Regions from separate parts of the Thalassospira sp. GB04J01 genome, predicted to be linked through region 1. Evidence: riboswitches for the same ligand, from Rfam matches in the RefSeq annotation. Region 1 holds a riboswitch; the other holds the start of a gene.

Evidence for each region. Region 1 has a riboswitch for glycine ahead of AMM48_RS12965 (L-serine ammonia-lyase). Riboswitches for the same ligand answer to the same signal wherever they lie in the genome.
Region 2: linked by a shared signal. The riboswitch ahead of gcvT (glycine cleavage system aminomethyltransferase GcvT) and the one ahead of AMM48_RS12965 (L-serine ammonia-lyase) in region 1 are both predicted to bind glycine.

The regions. Positions count from the first base shown of each region.
Region 1 is NZ_CCDX020000012.1:363,202-370,637, reverse strand. Features, by position in the region: gene gpmI (2,3-bisphosphoglycerate-independent phosphoglycerate mutase) at 1-1,035, opposite strand, end outside; glycine riboswitch at 1,322-1,416, shown strand; gene AMM48_RS12965 (L-serine ammonia-lyase) at 1,620-3,062, shown strand; gene AMM48_RS12960 (dihydrofolate reductase family protein) at 3,224-3,757, shown strand; gene rlmH (23S rRNA (pseudouridine(1915)-N(3))-methyltransferase RlmH) at 3,899-4,357, opposite strand; gene rsfS (ribosome silencing factor) at 4,496-4,885, opposite strand; gene AMM48_RS12945 (nicotinate-nucleotide adenylyltransferase) at 4,943-5,551, opposite strand; gene AMM48_RS12940 (glutamate-5-semialdehyde dehydrogenase) at 5,548-6,834, opposite strand; gene AMM48_RS12935 (hypothetical protein) at 6,853-7,131, opposite strand; gene AMM48_RS12930 (ABC transporter ATP-binding protein/permease) at 7,155-7,436, shown strand, end outside.
Region 2 is NZ_CCDX020000008.1:211,161-218,596, reverse strand. Features, by position in the region: gene rnhA (ribonuclease HI) at 76-528, opposite strand; gene AMM48_RS06175 (homoserine kinase) at 541-1,509, opposite strand; gene ispH (4-hydroxy-3-methylbut-2-enyl diphosphate reductase) at 1,548-2,495, opposite strand; gene AMM48_RS06165 (hypothetical protein) at 2,752-3,306, shown strand; glycine riboswitch at 3,397-3,497, shown strand; glycine riboswitch at 3,501-3,604, shown strand; gene gcvT (glycine cleavage system aminomethyltransferase GcvT) at 3,664-4,776, shown strand; gene gcvH (glycine cleavage system protein GcvH) at 4,850-5,221, shown strand; gene gcvPA (aminomethyl-transferring glycine dehydrogenase subunit GcvPA) at 5,224-6,579, shown strand; gene gcvPB (aminomethyl-transferring glycine dehydrogenase subunit GcvPB) at 6,576-7,436, shown strand, end outside.

The DNA.
Region 1 (7,436 bases):
CGGATATTTTTCGGTTTCCGCAATGCGGAGCTGTTTGAGCCCTGCCTTGGAAACCACTTCGCCAAAGATATTTGGCAGAACCTGTGGTGGGTATATCGCATCCATATAGGCCGCATGGGCTGATGAATATTCGACCATACCCACGGCAACGGCGAAGTTGACCGGCGTGCCACGATCAAACCCGTCAAATTCCGGGGCACAGAGGGCGGCCAGAATTTCACGCGCGCGGTCCGCACGGAAATTGGTCATCAACAGACCATCGCCATCCTTGATTCCGTCAAAATCACCAATCACGGTTGGCAGAACAAACTCATCGGTGGTGTCGGCGTCATAGGCGGCCTTAATCGCAGCTTCGGCACTTTGCGCGGTGCGGCCATCTGCGTAATTTTTGCCCTGCACCATTGCAAAATAGGCCTGACTGACACGTTCCCAGCGATTGTCACGGTCCATCGCGTAATAGCGACCGGTCACTGTGGCAATTTCAACTTTGGCATCTCCAATAAGGGCGCGGAATTTCTCAAGGAATTTGGCGGCACTTTTAGGCGCGGTATCGCGCCCATCAAGGTACGCATGGATTTTGACTGGAATCCCAGCCCGCGCAATAATCTTTGCCAAGGCTGCCATATGGACTTGATGGGAATGAACCCCACCGTCCGACAGGAGACCGGCGATGTGGCAAACGCCTTTGCTGTCGGTCAGTGTGGCGATGATTTTTTTGACCGCATCGGTGTTGGCAATGGAACCGGTTTTGACAGCTTCGTCAATTTTGGGCAGTTCCTGCATGACAACACGACCAGCCCCAAGGTTCATGTGACCGACTTCCGAATTGCCCATCTGACCCTCGGGCAGGCCAACATCCAGACCACAGGCCTTTAAAAAACCGGTCGGATAGGTGGCATAAAGTTCATCCCAGACAGGCGTGTTGGCCAAGGCAACAGCGTTGTCCTTGGTTTCTTCACGATATCCCCAGCCGTCCAGAATGCACAGCACCACAGGACGCGGGCGCTTTACGGAATTCAACTCAGTCACGTTCATAAACCCCACAGATAAGAATACAAATACAGATAAAGGCTGAATTTCCTGTAAATATGGTGACTTACAGGACTGTTCGCCAGAAATCCTGTTGTGCGCACTGGGTGGGACAGCCGTCAATCACATCAGGAAAATGTTCGATACCGGTAATTTAGCATGAAACCCCCGTGATAGCAGCTACCCGACAGGTGAATTTTTTGCAGGTGCAAAGCTGCTTTTTGACAGGCGAGCAGTGCACGGATACTCTTGCCGACAACGGTGATCCTCAGAGGTGACATTTATGGCATCTCGTACCGTGACGGGAGAGTTCGACCATTGCCGTGGTCGGCGCCGAAGGAGCAATCGCCCCAAAAAACTCTCAGGCAGATGGACCGTCGCGGATTGAGGCTCTGGAGAGAGAAAAAGAAAGTCGCATCTAACATATCAGGGCGATGTTCGGATTCCACCGAAGGATGAAATCCGGTTGGCAGAAACATTGTTTTTGCAAACAGGGGTACAATCTCAGGTCAAGGGACAGAGGGGGCGAGACACCGGTTCGCAAACGGCGCGACTTTTCGCGCGTTCAAGAGCCGTGAAGGAGGCCCTTTATGACCAATGTTCCCGCCACCGATCCCTCTTCGGGATCGCAAGACAGATCATCACATGATGTAAACCTGTCTGTTGTCGATCTTTATACCATCGGGATCGGACCATCGAGTTCGCATACGGTTGGCCCGATGCGTGCGGGATACCGGTTTTGTCTTGAGCTTGAAGCGCGCAATCTTTTGGCCAATACAGGCAGTGTGATTGTCGATTTGTATGGCTCGCTTGCCCTGACCGGCAAGGGACATGCGACCGATACGGCGGTGATTATGGGGCTTTGCGGGCAACGGCCGCGCAGCATCGATCCCGACCAAATCCCCCCAACCATTGCCGCGATTGACGCCAATAAGCAGCTTTCACTGTATGGGCAGCATGCGGTGGCGTTTAACCGCGATACCAATCTGGTTTTTCATTTTACCGAAACTCTGCCGCAGCATCCCAACGGCATGCGCATTACCGCCTTTGACGGTGATGGGGTTAAAATCCACGCACAGGAATATTTTTCGGTCGGTGGTGGGTTTATTGTGTCTGGCGATGATCGTGGGGCGGAATATTCCGGCGATAACATTACCCTGCCATTCCCATTTTCATCAGCCGATGAGCTGATGGAGATCTGTAAGCGTGAAGGACAGTCGATTTCCGACATCATGATGGCCAACGAGCAAAGCTGGCGGGTGGCTGAGGAAACCATCGAATTTCTTGATCGGGTGCACGGCGCGATGATGGCCTGCATTGATCGGGGCTGCAAAACCGATGGTATCTTGCCTGGCGGACTAAAAGTCAAACGCCGGGCCAGCAAGCTTTATCATGAGTTAACCGACAAACCTGAAGCGGGCCTTCGAGATCCGCTGACCGTGATCGACTGGGTTAATCTTTATGCGCTCGCGGTGAACGAAGAAAATGCTGCGGGTGGGCGGGTTGTGACCGCACCGACCAACGGGGCGGCCGGGGTTATTCCAGCAGTGCTGCGCTATTACGAACGGTTCGGGGCCAATGCCAGCCAGATTAAAATTCGTGAGTTTCTTCTGACGGCAGCGGCGATTGGATCGATCTATAAAAAGCGTGCATCGATTTCGGCTGCCGAGGTTGGCTGTCAGGGGGAGGTCGGGGTTGCCTGTTCAATGGCTGCCGGGGCTTTGTGTGCGGTCATGGGCGGAACGCCAGAACAAGTTGAGAATGCCGCCGAAATTGGTATGGAGCATAATCTTGGTCTGACCTGCGATCCGATTGGCGGGCTTGTGCAGGTGCCCTGCATCGAACGCAATACCATGGGGGCGGTTAAGGCGATCAATGCAGCCCGGCTGGCGCTGCGTGGTGATGGGCAGCACACAGTGTCACTTGATAAGGTGATCGAAACCATGCGCCAAACGGGACTCGACATGCAAAGTAAGTACAAGGAAACCAGCCAGGGTGGTCTTGCGGTTAATGTGAACGTTGTTGAGTGCTAAAAGCTGTTCGGAAGAATAGGGTGTGAAATCAATGCCTTCGGATGTGATGTTCGGAGGCATTGATGTGTCTGGCCTCTTTATTGCCATCGTTGGTTGGCAATCTGTTATGGTTGATTGAGGGAAAAGGGGCAAAGACCCCACCAAAGGTTGGATATAAACACATGAGCAAAAAGCTGTTCCGCATTTACATTGCGGTCAGTCTGGATGGCTTTATCGCGCGTGCCAATGGTGCGGTCGACTGGCTGGATCAATATGATCCGGCGGAATTCGATTTTGATAGCTTTCTGGACACCGTCGGGACCTTGATTATTGGCCGGAAGACCTTTGATCAGGTCATGCAATTTGGCGACTGGCCGTATGAGGACTGTCGCACCATCGTTTTGACATCCCGTGAGTTGCCAAAAGACCGCCCGGCCAATACAGAGGCCTATGGTGGCAGCATCATCGAACTGGTTGATCAACTGCGGAGCAACCGGGCTGATGATGGTGACATCTGGATCGTTGGTGGGGGATCGGTGGTGACACAGTTCCTGTTTGGTGGTTTTGCCGACCAGCTTGATATCTTTACGGTTCCCGAAGTTCTCGGACAGGGGATTTCGTTGTTCGGGCAAGATGCGGGTGGGATTAAGCCGAAATTGCTGGCCACCGAGCGCTATAATTCAGGGGTTGTCCGTTCCCAATACGGATTGCATTAAAAAACGGAAAATCGCGCCGGAGCCAAACCGTTCTGGTGCGATTCCTGTTTTATGATCTTTGCTCAGGCGTGCCTGTTTCATCACCCGCCGCAGTTTTCTTTTCGCGAGTGTAATGAGCGAAGTTTAATCCGCCGGGGTGGGTTATTCGCGGTGGTAGGGATGGTTGGTCTGGATGGCGTGGGCGCGGAAAAGCTGTTCGGCAATAAGGGCTCGCACCAGCATATGAGGCCACGTGGCCTTACCCAGTGACCAAAGCGTATTGGCGCGCGATTTCAAGGCGGGCCCGTGCCCGTCTGCTCCGCCAATCACGAATGCGATATTGCCGGCATATTGGTCAATCCAGCCTTCAAGTTTTTGGGAAAACTCGATCGATCCGTATTCCTTGCCGCGTTCATCAAGGGCGACAACGAACGCGTTGTCAGGGATGACGCCCAGCAGAAGTTCTGCTTCGCGGTCTTTAAGCTGATTGGGGGGGAGTTTTTTCTTTTCTTCGACTTCGCGGACAACGAATGGCCAGCGAAGGCGCGCGGCATAATGGTCAAACAGGTCTTTTTCCGGGCCAGATTTCATGCGGCCCACAGCAGCAAGAGTAATTTGCATACGTTTGATCCAGACCTTTGACCGGGCCGTTATCTTGAGTGTCGTCTTGACAACATCGCGCAGTATGAAGCCGATACTGCGTGCAACCGCCTGATTGCACGCAGGCCAGCGACATGCCCAAACAAAGGGTGCTGACTGTTAGTACAGTCGCGCGGCCTGCTGTTTGAGTGCCGGATTTTCAACGCCCCACATCTCTTCGATGTTGTAGAACGCACGTACTTCCGAGCGGAACAGATGAACAATGACGTCGCCGGTATCAACCAGCACCCAGTCACCCTGTTCTTTGCCTTCGGCGGCAGCGCGGCCTTGTCCAGCGGCTTTGATGGCTTCGACAATATGTTCTGCCATGGAAGCGACACGACGTGACGATGAACCGGTTGCAATGATCATATGATCTGCAATCGACGTCTTGTCGGTCAGTTCGATGGTGACAATGTCTTCTGCCTTGTCTTCTGCGAGAGTACTCTGGATCAGCGAAAGCATTTCGCTCGGGTTCAGAGTTGTTTTTGCGGTACCTATGGTCGCCACCTTAATTTTCCGCGGGATGCCCCGGCATGTCGCCGACAGCAAAATTCACCGCGTTGCTTACACCTGCCATCTGCCTTCGGCGCGAATTGCGGTCGAAGATGCCGGATGGCGCTTGATTGGCAGGTATACCCAGGCCGGAACATTTAGATCGGCCAGCAAACCCGCCTTGTCCATCGGGATGCGCCAACGTTCCATACGGCGCGCAGCGGTCCCGGACAATGCCTTGTTAGAATACCCTTCACGGTCGATAACCGCAATGGGAGCATGCAAAATCAACCTGTCCCACCATTTCCATTTATGGAACTGGGCCAGATTGTCTGCTCCCATCAGCCAAACAAATCGTGTTTGGGTAAAGCGACGTTGCAAGGCTGCAAGAGTGTCCGCCGTATAGCGGGTTCCGAGCTCGGTTTCAATTGCAGAAACCACAATGCGGGGATGCTTTGCCATCATTAGTGCAGAATCAAAGCGATCCGCGAGGTCAGCCATGCCATCGCGCGACTTCAGCGGGTTCTGCGGTGACACAAGCCACCATACCGCATCAAGTTGCAGGCGTTTTAATGCCTCAAGCGAGATATGCAGGTGGCCTTCGTGGGCGGGATTAAACGACCCGCCTAGCAAACCGACCCGTGGTGGGGCCAAATGTGATCTTGGTGCAGCAGCAATCATGGGCGCGTTTGGCCTGTGCCGCGAACGATGTATTTATAACTTGTCAGCTGTTCGACTCCGACCGGTCCGCGCGCATGCAGCTTGCCCGTAGAAATGCCAATTTCCGCCCCCATACCAAATTCACCACCATCGGCGAACTGGGTTGATGCATTGACGATCACAATCCCCGAATCAACTCCGTTCATGAACGTCGTGGCGGCGGCTGCATTTTCGGCAATGATCGCATCAGTGTGGTGAGAGCCGTACGTATTGATATGATTAACTGCATCCGTAACGCCGTTGACGACTTTGATCGAAACAATTGCATCAAGATATTCGGTCACCCAATCCTCGTCCGTAGCCGGTTTGATATGGCCGTCAATTGATTGCGCGATGTCATCGCCGCGCAACTCGCACCCCTTAGCGACAAGGGCTTCGGCAATGCGCGGCAGAAGGCGACCGGCAACAGAGCTGTCGATCAGGATGGTTTCGGTTGAGCCACACACACCGACACGGCGCATCTTGGCATTGACGACAATGTCGACAGCCTTTTGCGGATTGGCGCTGGCATGGACATAGGTATGGCACAGCCCTTCGAGGTGCTTAAACAGCGGAATGCGGCTTTCATCGGTGATGCGCGCAATCAGGGATTTCCCCCCGCGCGGTACAATCACATCAATATAATCGGACAGTTTCAGCATCTCGCCCACAGCGGCACGATCTGTCGTCGGGATCATCTGGATGGCATTGTCGGGTAGGCCTGCTTTGGCAATGCCTTTAGCCATGCAGTCAAAAATTGCGCGTGACGAATGAAAACTTTCCGACCCACCGCGCAAGATCGCAGCATTGCCAGATTTGATGCACATCGCACTGGCATCTGCGGTGACGTTCGGGCGGCTTTCATAAATGATCCCGATGACGCCAAGCGGTACCGAAACGCGCGCAATATCAAGCCCGTTATGTTCGGGACTCCAACGTGCCAGTTCACGACCGACCGGGTCGGGCAGTTCTGCAACGGCCTCGATACCTGCTGCCATGCCTTCGATCCGGGCCGGATCAAGGGCCAAACGATCGAGAAGGGCGTCGGTTAGTCCCTTGACACGACCGGCTTCCATATCCTTGGCATTGGCGGCAAGGATCGCATCTGCATTCTCGCGCAGCTTGGCAGCCGCCGCTTTCAGGGCAGAGATTTTTGGTTCTGACGGGACCTGTGCAAGTTCCAGCGCTGCTTTGCGTGCATTGATGCCCATATCGCGCATCATTGCTGCGATATCCTGGTTTTTGATACTGGCAAGAGCCGTCATGGTCCTGTTTCCGTTCCTTTAAGCGTGTGCGTCTTCGATCCGCATGATGGATCGTTCTTTTTGTGATTTTATCAACAAATTGACAAAATAGACCGCAAACCGTTTATCCGCAATGATCTTGGGATCAAAATACTTATCCGTGATCGAGCCTGCGACGATTCTCTTTAGGACAGTGCGGTTTGCTCCGACGGGGTCAAGTCGACTTAAGCTTGCCAAACCGGGTGTGCCGTTCCATTTGTTGATGACAGAATGAAAAGGCACACCGTCAGAGCATACCGCAATGCCGCCGGTGACCATTTGGGGATAAGATTTTGAAAAATATGGGTTCCGGCCAGTCAACTGCGCGCGCAGAGCTTGGCGTTGTTAAGAACTTTTTGCCGTATTTGTGGCCACGCGGCGAGTTTGAGCTTCGCGCACGTGTCGTCATTGCCCTGTTGTTTCTTGTCGGGGCAAAAGTTGCCAATGTCTATATGCCGGTACTGTACAAATATGCCGTTGATGCGTTGGGCGGGGCAGGACAGAAAACTGGCCAGGCCGCGTCTAGTGGCACAGATACCACATCATTGATAGTTGTCCCCGTTGCCCTGATTGTCGGGTACGGG
Region 2 (7,436 bases), on a different contig from region 1:
CCATCTATTTTGGAGCGAAGTGGTTCAGCTTCAAGTATTTGTCATCAATTGTAAGGATTTGTCACTATTTAGGGTTCAGACCCTAGGCACAGCCAGCCGGGCGAGTTCATCGCAGCGTTCATTTTCCGGGTGGCCCGCGTGACCCTTAACCCAGTGCCATTCGACCTGATGGGGTTTTAAGGCTTCGAGCATGCGTTGCCACAGTTCGACGTTCTTGACCGGCTTCTTGTCTGCTGTTTTCCAACCGCGTTTCTGCCAGCCAAAAATCCATTTGGTAATGCCATCGCGGACATAGCTGCTGTCGGTATAGACATTGATGATGCAAGGACGTTTCAGGGCTTCAAGCGCGCTGATCGCGGCCATCATTTCCATGCGGTTGTTGGTGGTTTCCGGGTCACCACCCGACAGTTCTTTTTCGACACCCTTAAAGCGCAGGATTGCGCCCCAGCCACCGGGGCCGGGATTTCCGCTACATGCACCATCGGTATAGATCTCGACGTGGTTGTCGTCTGTTGCGTCTGAAGTCATCTCGTCACGTCCTTAATCAAGACCATAGGCCGATGCATTTTCCACCCGTTGATGGAACCGCAGTTTGGTGATGTATTCGCGGGGATTTTTGGGCGTGACCAATGCGTCCTTGGGGGTGTTGACCCAGTCATAAAGACGGGTCAGCAAGAACCGCAAGCTGGCCCCGCGTGCCAGAACGGGAAGGGCGGCCAATTCCGCATCGGAAAGTCCGCGTACCTTGCCATAATACGACAGAAGGTTTTTTGCCTTGGTGACGTTAAAGCTGCTGTCTGGTTCAAAGCACCACGCATTCATACAAATGGCGATGTCATAGGCCAGAAGGTCATTGCAGGCGAAATAGAAATCAATCAGGCCCGACACATCTTCCTTGCCGGGGAAGAAAAACACGTTGTCAGGAAAAAGGTCGGCATGAATGACGCCTTTGGGCAGGGCATGCGGCCAGTTGGCTTCAAGATAATCAAGCTCATCACCGATCATTTTGCCCAAACCGGGTTCAACATCATCGGCGTGTTCCTGGCAGCTTTCAAACAGCGGTCGCCAGCCTTTGACGCTCAGCGCGTTGGGCAAGTGCATTTCAAAGCCCAGACCCGCAGTATGGAGCTGTGCCAGTGCGGTGCCAAGTCCGGCGCAATGGTGCGGCTGGATGCGGCGCGGTGACATGCCCTGCAAGAAGGATGTGATGGCAGCCGGACGACCGCACAGGCGACGCAGCGCAACACCATCCTTACCGTGGATCGGGGTCGGGCAATTAAGCCCCGTGGCAGACAGATGATCCATCAGCCCCAGATAGAACGGCAGGTCATCCGGATTTACCCGTTTTTCATACAGGGTCAGGATAAAAGGTGCCTTGGTCGTCTGAAGCAGGAAATTGGTATTTTCCACGCCTTCTGCGATGCCCTTGAACGAAACGACATCACCGATATCGTATTCGGCGACAAAACGAGAGATATCTTCGTCTGAAACGTCGGTATAGACGGCCATTGGGTCTTTAATATTCCTGAATTAGGTTTGAAACCAGATCAGCTTGCGAGCTGACGGGGTAGTTTGAAGGTCACATTTTCGTCGGTCAATGTGATGGTTTCAATTGTGACGTTATAGCGTTCACGACAGGCATCAATGACTTCCTCGACCAGGACTTCTGGTGCGGATGCCCCGGCTGTGATGCCAAGGGATGAGATGCCTTCAAGGGTTGACCAGTCGATATCTTTGGCCCGTTCAACCAGAACCGATTTGTCACATCCTTCGCGTTTGGCAACTTCGACCAGACGGTTTGAGTTTGACGAGTTCGGGGCGCCAAGTACCAGAATGGCTTCGGTTTTTTCAGCAATCAGTTTGACAGCATGCTGACGATTGGTCGTCGCATAGCAAATGTCTTCTTTTTTCGGCACTGAAATGGACGGGAAACGCCGTTGAAGAATTTCGATGATTTTCGCGGTGTCATCGAGCGACAGCGTGGTCTGGGTGACAAAGGCAAGGTTTTCCGGGGTGTGATATTCCAGATTTTCGGCGTCTTCCTCGGTTTCGATCAAGGTCATGCTGCCCGGTGGCAATTGACCCATGGTGCCGATGACTTCCGGGTGGCCCGCGTGACCGATCAAAAGAATATGTTTGCCGTCGGCATGATGACGTTCAGCACCACGGTGGACTTTGGACACCAGCGGACAGGTCGCATCGAGATATTCCAGTTTGCGGCTTTCGGCGGCTTCGGGAACCGATTTGGGAACGCCGTGCGCCGAAAAGATGACGGGAACACCGTCGGGAACCGCATCAAGTTCATCAACGAAAACAGCGCCCATGTCGCGCAGGCGATCAACGACGAATTTGTTGTGAACGATTTCGTGTCGGACATAGACAGGCGCGCCATATTTTACGAGCGCCTTTTCCACAATCTCAATCGCGCGATCAACACCGGCACAAAATCCGCGCGGGTTGGCAAGAACGATCCGAAGTTCGGCTTTGTCTGACATGATACTGTCCGGGTTTCCATGTGTGCTGGTACGCTCAGCACAGTTGTTTAAACGTTCTCGTTACATAACCCGCCTGATCTTGCGGTGCAATGTCTGAGCAACGATTAGAGTATAGCTTTCGACGTGCGGGTTTCCTGTTTTGTTTGTCGACCTGTGTTTGAAGCGGGTTGTGTGCGGCACGGCGAAAGAATAGACTGCGCGCGGGCCGCCCGAAACCGGGTATGGTCATAAAACAGACGGTATAATAGAGGCTTGGATGACGATCGGTAACGGATTGCGACGTACATGTGCATTTGGAATGGTCTCGCTTGCGGGGCTTTTGGCCGCGTGCGGGAGTAATCCGTTCGAAGAAGTTCCGGTTCCGGTATGTCCATCGGCCTATTTGCCAAAGGATACGGCAAAGCTGACCCAGTTTAATGGTGCAGGGAAGGATTTGACTGATGTCATGTTCGAAGCCGAGTTTAACGGGTATCTGGGCGATTGCGGCTATGACCTTGATGACAAGACGCTTGATGTGATCATCAGCCCGATCATCACCGCCGAACTTGGACCCGCAGCGCAAAGCCGTGGCGCAACATTCCAGTATTTCGTTGCCTTGCGCGATCCGGACGGAAATTTTGTTGAAAAGTCGGTTTTTGATGTGAACATGCCGTTCCCCGAAAACCTCAATCTTGCGCGCTATCGCGACGAGCAGGTGACCCTGACGGTGCCGCTTTCCGATGTGTGGGCCGGGCCGGAATATGAAATTTACCTGGGCTTCCAGCTCAATTCAGATCAGCTCGACTATAACCGTCGTTTCGGGTCAGAATAACCGATCAGGGTTGAAAACCTCCGTCCGTGATTGCCCGAAATTAGGGGCTGGTCGGTTTGGGATGAAATCCGTATAAGAACGCATACCCAAGTGATCCCCGTGGGAGAGTGCCACGGTCCATAACGGATTGCGCGGACGCCGAAGGAGCAACCACCCCGGAAACTCTCAGGCAAACGGACCGCGGGGAGATGGGACTCTGGAAAGTAGGTGGCATCTTATTATGATGTGTGCCTCGCCGAAGATGTAAGCAGACCGATGATCTGAATCGGCTGTGATTCTTTCAGGCTCCAAGACAGAGGGGGAATGTGGTTGGCCATTGGTCGGCTATATTTCGCAACCACTGTTCCGGAGACCTTGATGGCCGATGATCAGACAGAACTGCTTAAAACTGCCCTTCACGACCTGCATGTAGAGCTTGGCGGCAAAATGGTGCCGTTTGCGGGCTATGACATGCCTGTTCAATTCCCGCTGGGTGTGAAAGGCGAACATCTTCATACCCGTGCCAAAGCCGGACTTTTTGACGTTTCACACATGGGGCAGGTTCGCCTGACTGGTGAACACCGCGTGGCCGAGCTTGAAAAGCTTGTGCCCGGTGATATTGCGATCCTTAAACCCGGTCGTACCCGCTATTCCGCCTTTACCAATGATGACGGTACCATCCTTGATGACCTTATGATTACCAATGCGGGCGACAGCCTGTTTTTGGTGATCAATGCGGCGTGCAAGGATGACGATATCGTGCACATGCGCGCCAACCTTGGGGATGGCGTGTCGCTTGAAGAAATTGATGACCGGGCGCTTATGGCGTTGCAGGGGCCAGAAGCCGCAAACGTATTGGCGCGTTTTGCCCCGGCCGTGGCCGAGCTTAAATTCATGAGTTTTGCCGAACTTGATATTACGGGTATTGCCTGCTTTGTCACCCGGTCGGGCTATACCGGCGAAGATGGCTATGAAATTTCCGTACCCAATGATCGCGCCGAAGAACTTGCGCGCAAGCTTCTGGGCGAAGATGAGGTTGAGGCGATTGGTCTTGGCGCGCGTGATTCGCTCCGTCTTGAGGCAGGCCTTTGCCTGTATGGCAATGACATCGACACCACCACGACCCCGGTCGAGGGTGATCTGAACTGGATCATTAACAAACGCCGCCGGGCCGAAGGCGGGTTCAAGGGGGCGGATGTCATCCTTGATCAGCTTGAACATGGTGCAGACCGCAAACGTGTTGGCATCAAACCCGAAGGCAAGGCACCGGCGCGTGAACATACCCCCATCCTTAATACGGACGGGGAAGAAATCGGTGAAATCACCAGTGGCGGCTTTGGTCCGACGGTCGATGCACCGATTGCCATGGGCTATGTGGCAATTGAATTTGCCGCACCGGGTACCAAGGTCGATCTTATGGTGCGCGGCAAGGCCCGTCCGGCCGAGGTTGTTGAACTCCCGTTCGCACCGCATCGTTATTTCCGCGGCTAAGTGCTGTACTCTTTCTTGAATGTGCGGCTGATCGCCGCGTTGGCAGACAATCGATCAACAGGGACAAATTAAAATGGCTAAGAAATTCTCGCAGGAACATGAGTGGATTGAACTTGAAGACGGCATCGCAACGATCGGGATTACCGATTATGCGCAACAGTCGCTTGGTGACATTGTTTATGTCGAACTGCCGGAAATTGGTAAGAAACTGACCAAAGATGGCGATGCGGCAGTGGTTGAGTCTGTGAAAGCTGCCAGTGACGTTTATGCGCCGCTTGATGGCGAGATTGTCGAGATTAACGAAGACCTTGATGTTAACCCGGCACTGGTCAATGAAGCCCCGGAAACGGATGGCTGGTTTTTCAGAATGTCGCTGACTGACGAGTCCCAGCTTGATGAGCTGATGGATGAAGCAGCCTATAAAGACTTCGTTGAAGGTCTGTAAGCATGCGTTATCTTCCCTTAACCCGCGCTGATCGCGCGTCGATGCTTGAAACCATCGGGGCAGCGTCGGTCGAAGAACTTTATCATGACGTTCCTGACGGTGCGTTGCTTGATGCCCCGGTTGATCTGCCCGGCCACCTTGGCGAAATGCAGGTCGAACGCGACATGATGGCTTTGGCGGCCAAGAATACTGGTGCGTCGAGTGTGCCAAGCTTCTTGGGTGCAGGTGCCTATCGCCATCACGTGCCGGCGACTGTTGATTACGTGATCCAGCGTGGCGAGTTTCTGACGGCCTATACCCCGTATCAGCCGGAAATCGCCCAAGGCACGTTGCAGTATCTGTTTGAATTCCAGACACAGGTGGCCTCGATCACCGGCATGGATGTGGCCAACGCATCGATGTGGGACGGGGCAACGTCCTGTGCCGAGGCGGTCTTGATGGCATGCCGTGCGACACGTCGCAAAAAGGCCGTTTTGTCGGGCGGGGTGCATCCGCATTACCGCGAAGTGACGGAAACCTATTGCCAGTTCAGCGATACCGAAGTTGCCGGACGCGATGGCAATCCCGAACAGCAGGCAACGGTCGAAGAACTCGACGACCTGATTGATGATCAGACGGCCTGCGTTGTGGTTCAGTACCCCGATGTGTTCGGACGGGTTCAGGACCATACCAAGCTTGCCGAAGTGTGCCATGCCAAGGGTGCGCTTCTGGTGGTTGTCTTTACTGAGGCGGTTGCCTTTGGTGCGATCAAATCACCGGGCAGCTTTGGGGCGGACATCGTGTGCGGCGAAGGCCAGTCGATCGGCAATGCGCTGAGCTATGGTGGTCCTTATGTTGGTCTGTTTGCCACAACCCAGAAACTGGTGCGTCAGATGCCCGGTCGTCTGTGTGGTGAAACGGTCGATCAGGACGGCAAGCGCGGTTTTGTTCTGACCCTTTCGACCCGTGAACAGCATATCCGTCGTGAAAAGGCGACATCGAACATTTGTACCAATGCGGGTCTGTGTTCGTTGGCCTTTACGGTGCATATGAGCCTTCTGGGTGAAGATGGTTATCGCCGTTTGGCGACCCTGAACCACGAAAATGCCTGCAAGGCCGCCGATGCACTTGATGCGGTTGACGGTGTTACGGTGGTTAATGACAGCTTCTTTAACGAGTTTACCGTGAAGCTGAGCAAGCCAGCCGCAGACGTGCTTGAGGTTCTGGTTGATAAGGGCGTTCTTGGCGGCGTTCCGCTGTCGCGTCTGTATCCGAACCGTTCGGATTTGGACAACTACCTTCTGGTGGCGGTGACGGAAACCAACACAGACGAAGACATCGCGGCCCTTGCGGACGCATTGAAGGAGGCGCTGGCATGACCTTCACAACTCATACCGGTAACCGTGGACTTGTTCTTGAAGAAAAACTGATTTTTGAACAGGGCCAAGCGGGCCGTACCGGCGTTGATCTGCCCGAACCAAAAGGAACCAAATCGCGTCTTGGCGGTTTGGACCGCGACAGCAATGTCGGTCTTCCGGGCCTGTCGGAACCGCAAGTGGTGCGTCACTTTACCCGATTGTCGCAGAAGAATTTCGGGATTGATTCCGGGTTCTTCCCGCTGGGCTCATGCACCATGAAGCATAACCCGCGCATCAACGAAAAAGTTGCCCGTCTGCCCGGTCTTGCCGATTTGCACCCGATGCAGCCTGAAAGCACGGTTCAAGGAGCGCTTGAGCTGATTGACCAATGTGCGCATTGGTTGCTGGTTCTGACCGGAATGCCAGCGGTTGCCATGTCCCCGGCAGCCGGTGCGCAAGGGGAACTGTGTGGCATGATGGCCATTCGTGCCGCCCTTGATGCGCGCGGGGAAAACCGCCGTCGTGTTCTTGTGCCCGAATCCGCACATGGTACCAACCCGGCAACGGCTGCGGCCTGTGGCTTTACGGTTGATTCCATTCCGGCAACCGAAGACGGCCGTGTGGATCTGGCCGCATTCGAAGCCAAGCTTGGTGATGATGTTGCCGGCATCATGCTGACCAACCCGAATACCTGTGGGTTGTTTGAGCGTGATGTGCGCAAGATTGCCGATCTGGTCCATGCTGAGGGTGGCTATTTTTATTGCGATGGTGCGAATTTCAACGCCATTGTTGGCCGTGTCCGCCCGGCTGATCTTGGCATTGATGCCATGCATATCAATCTGCATAAAACCTTCTCGACCCCGCATGGCGGTGGTGGT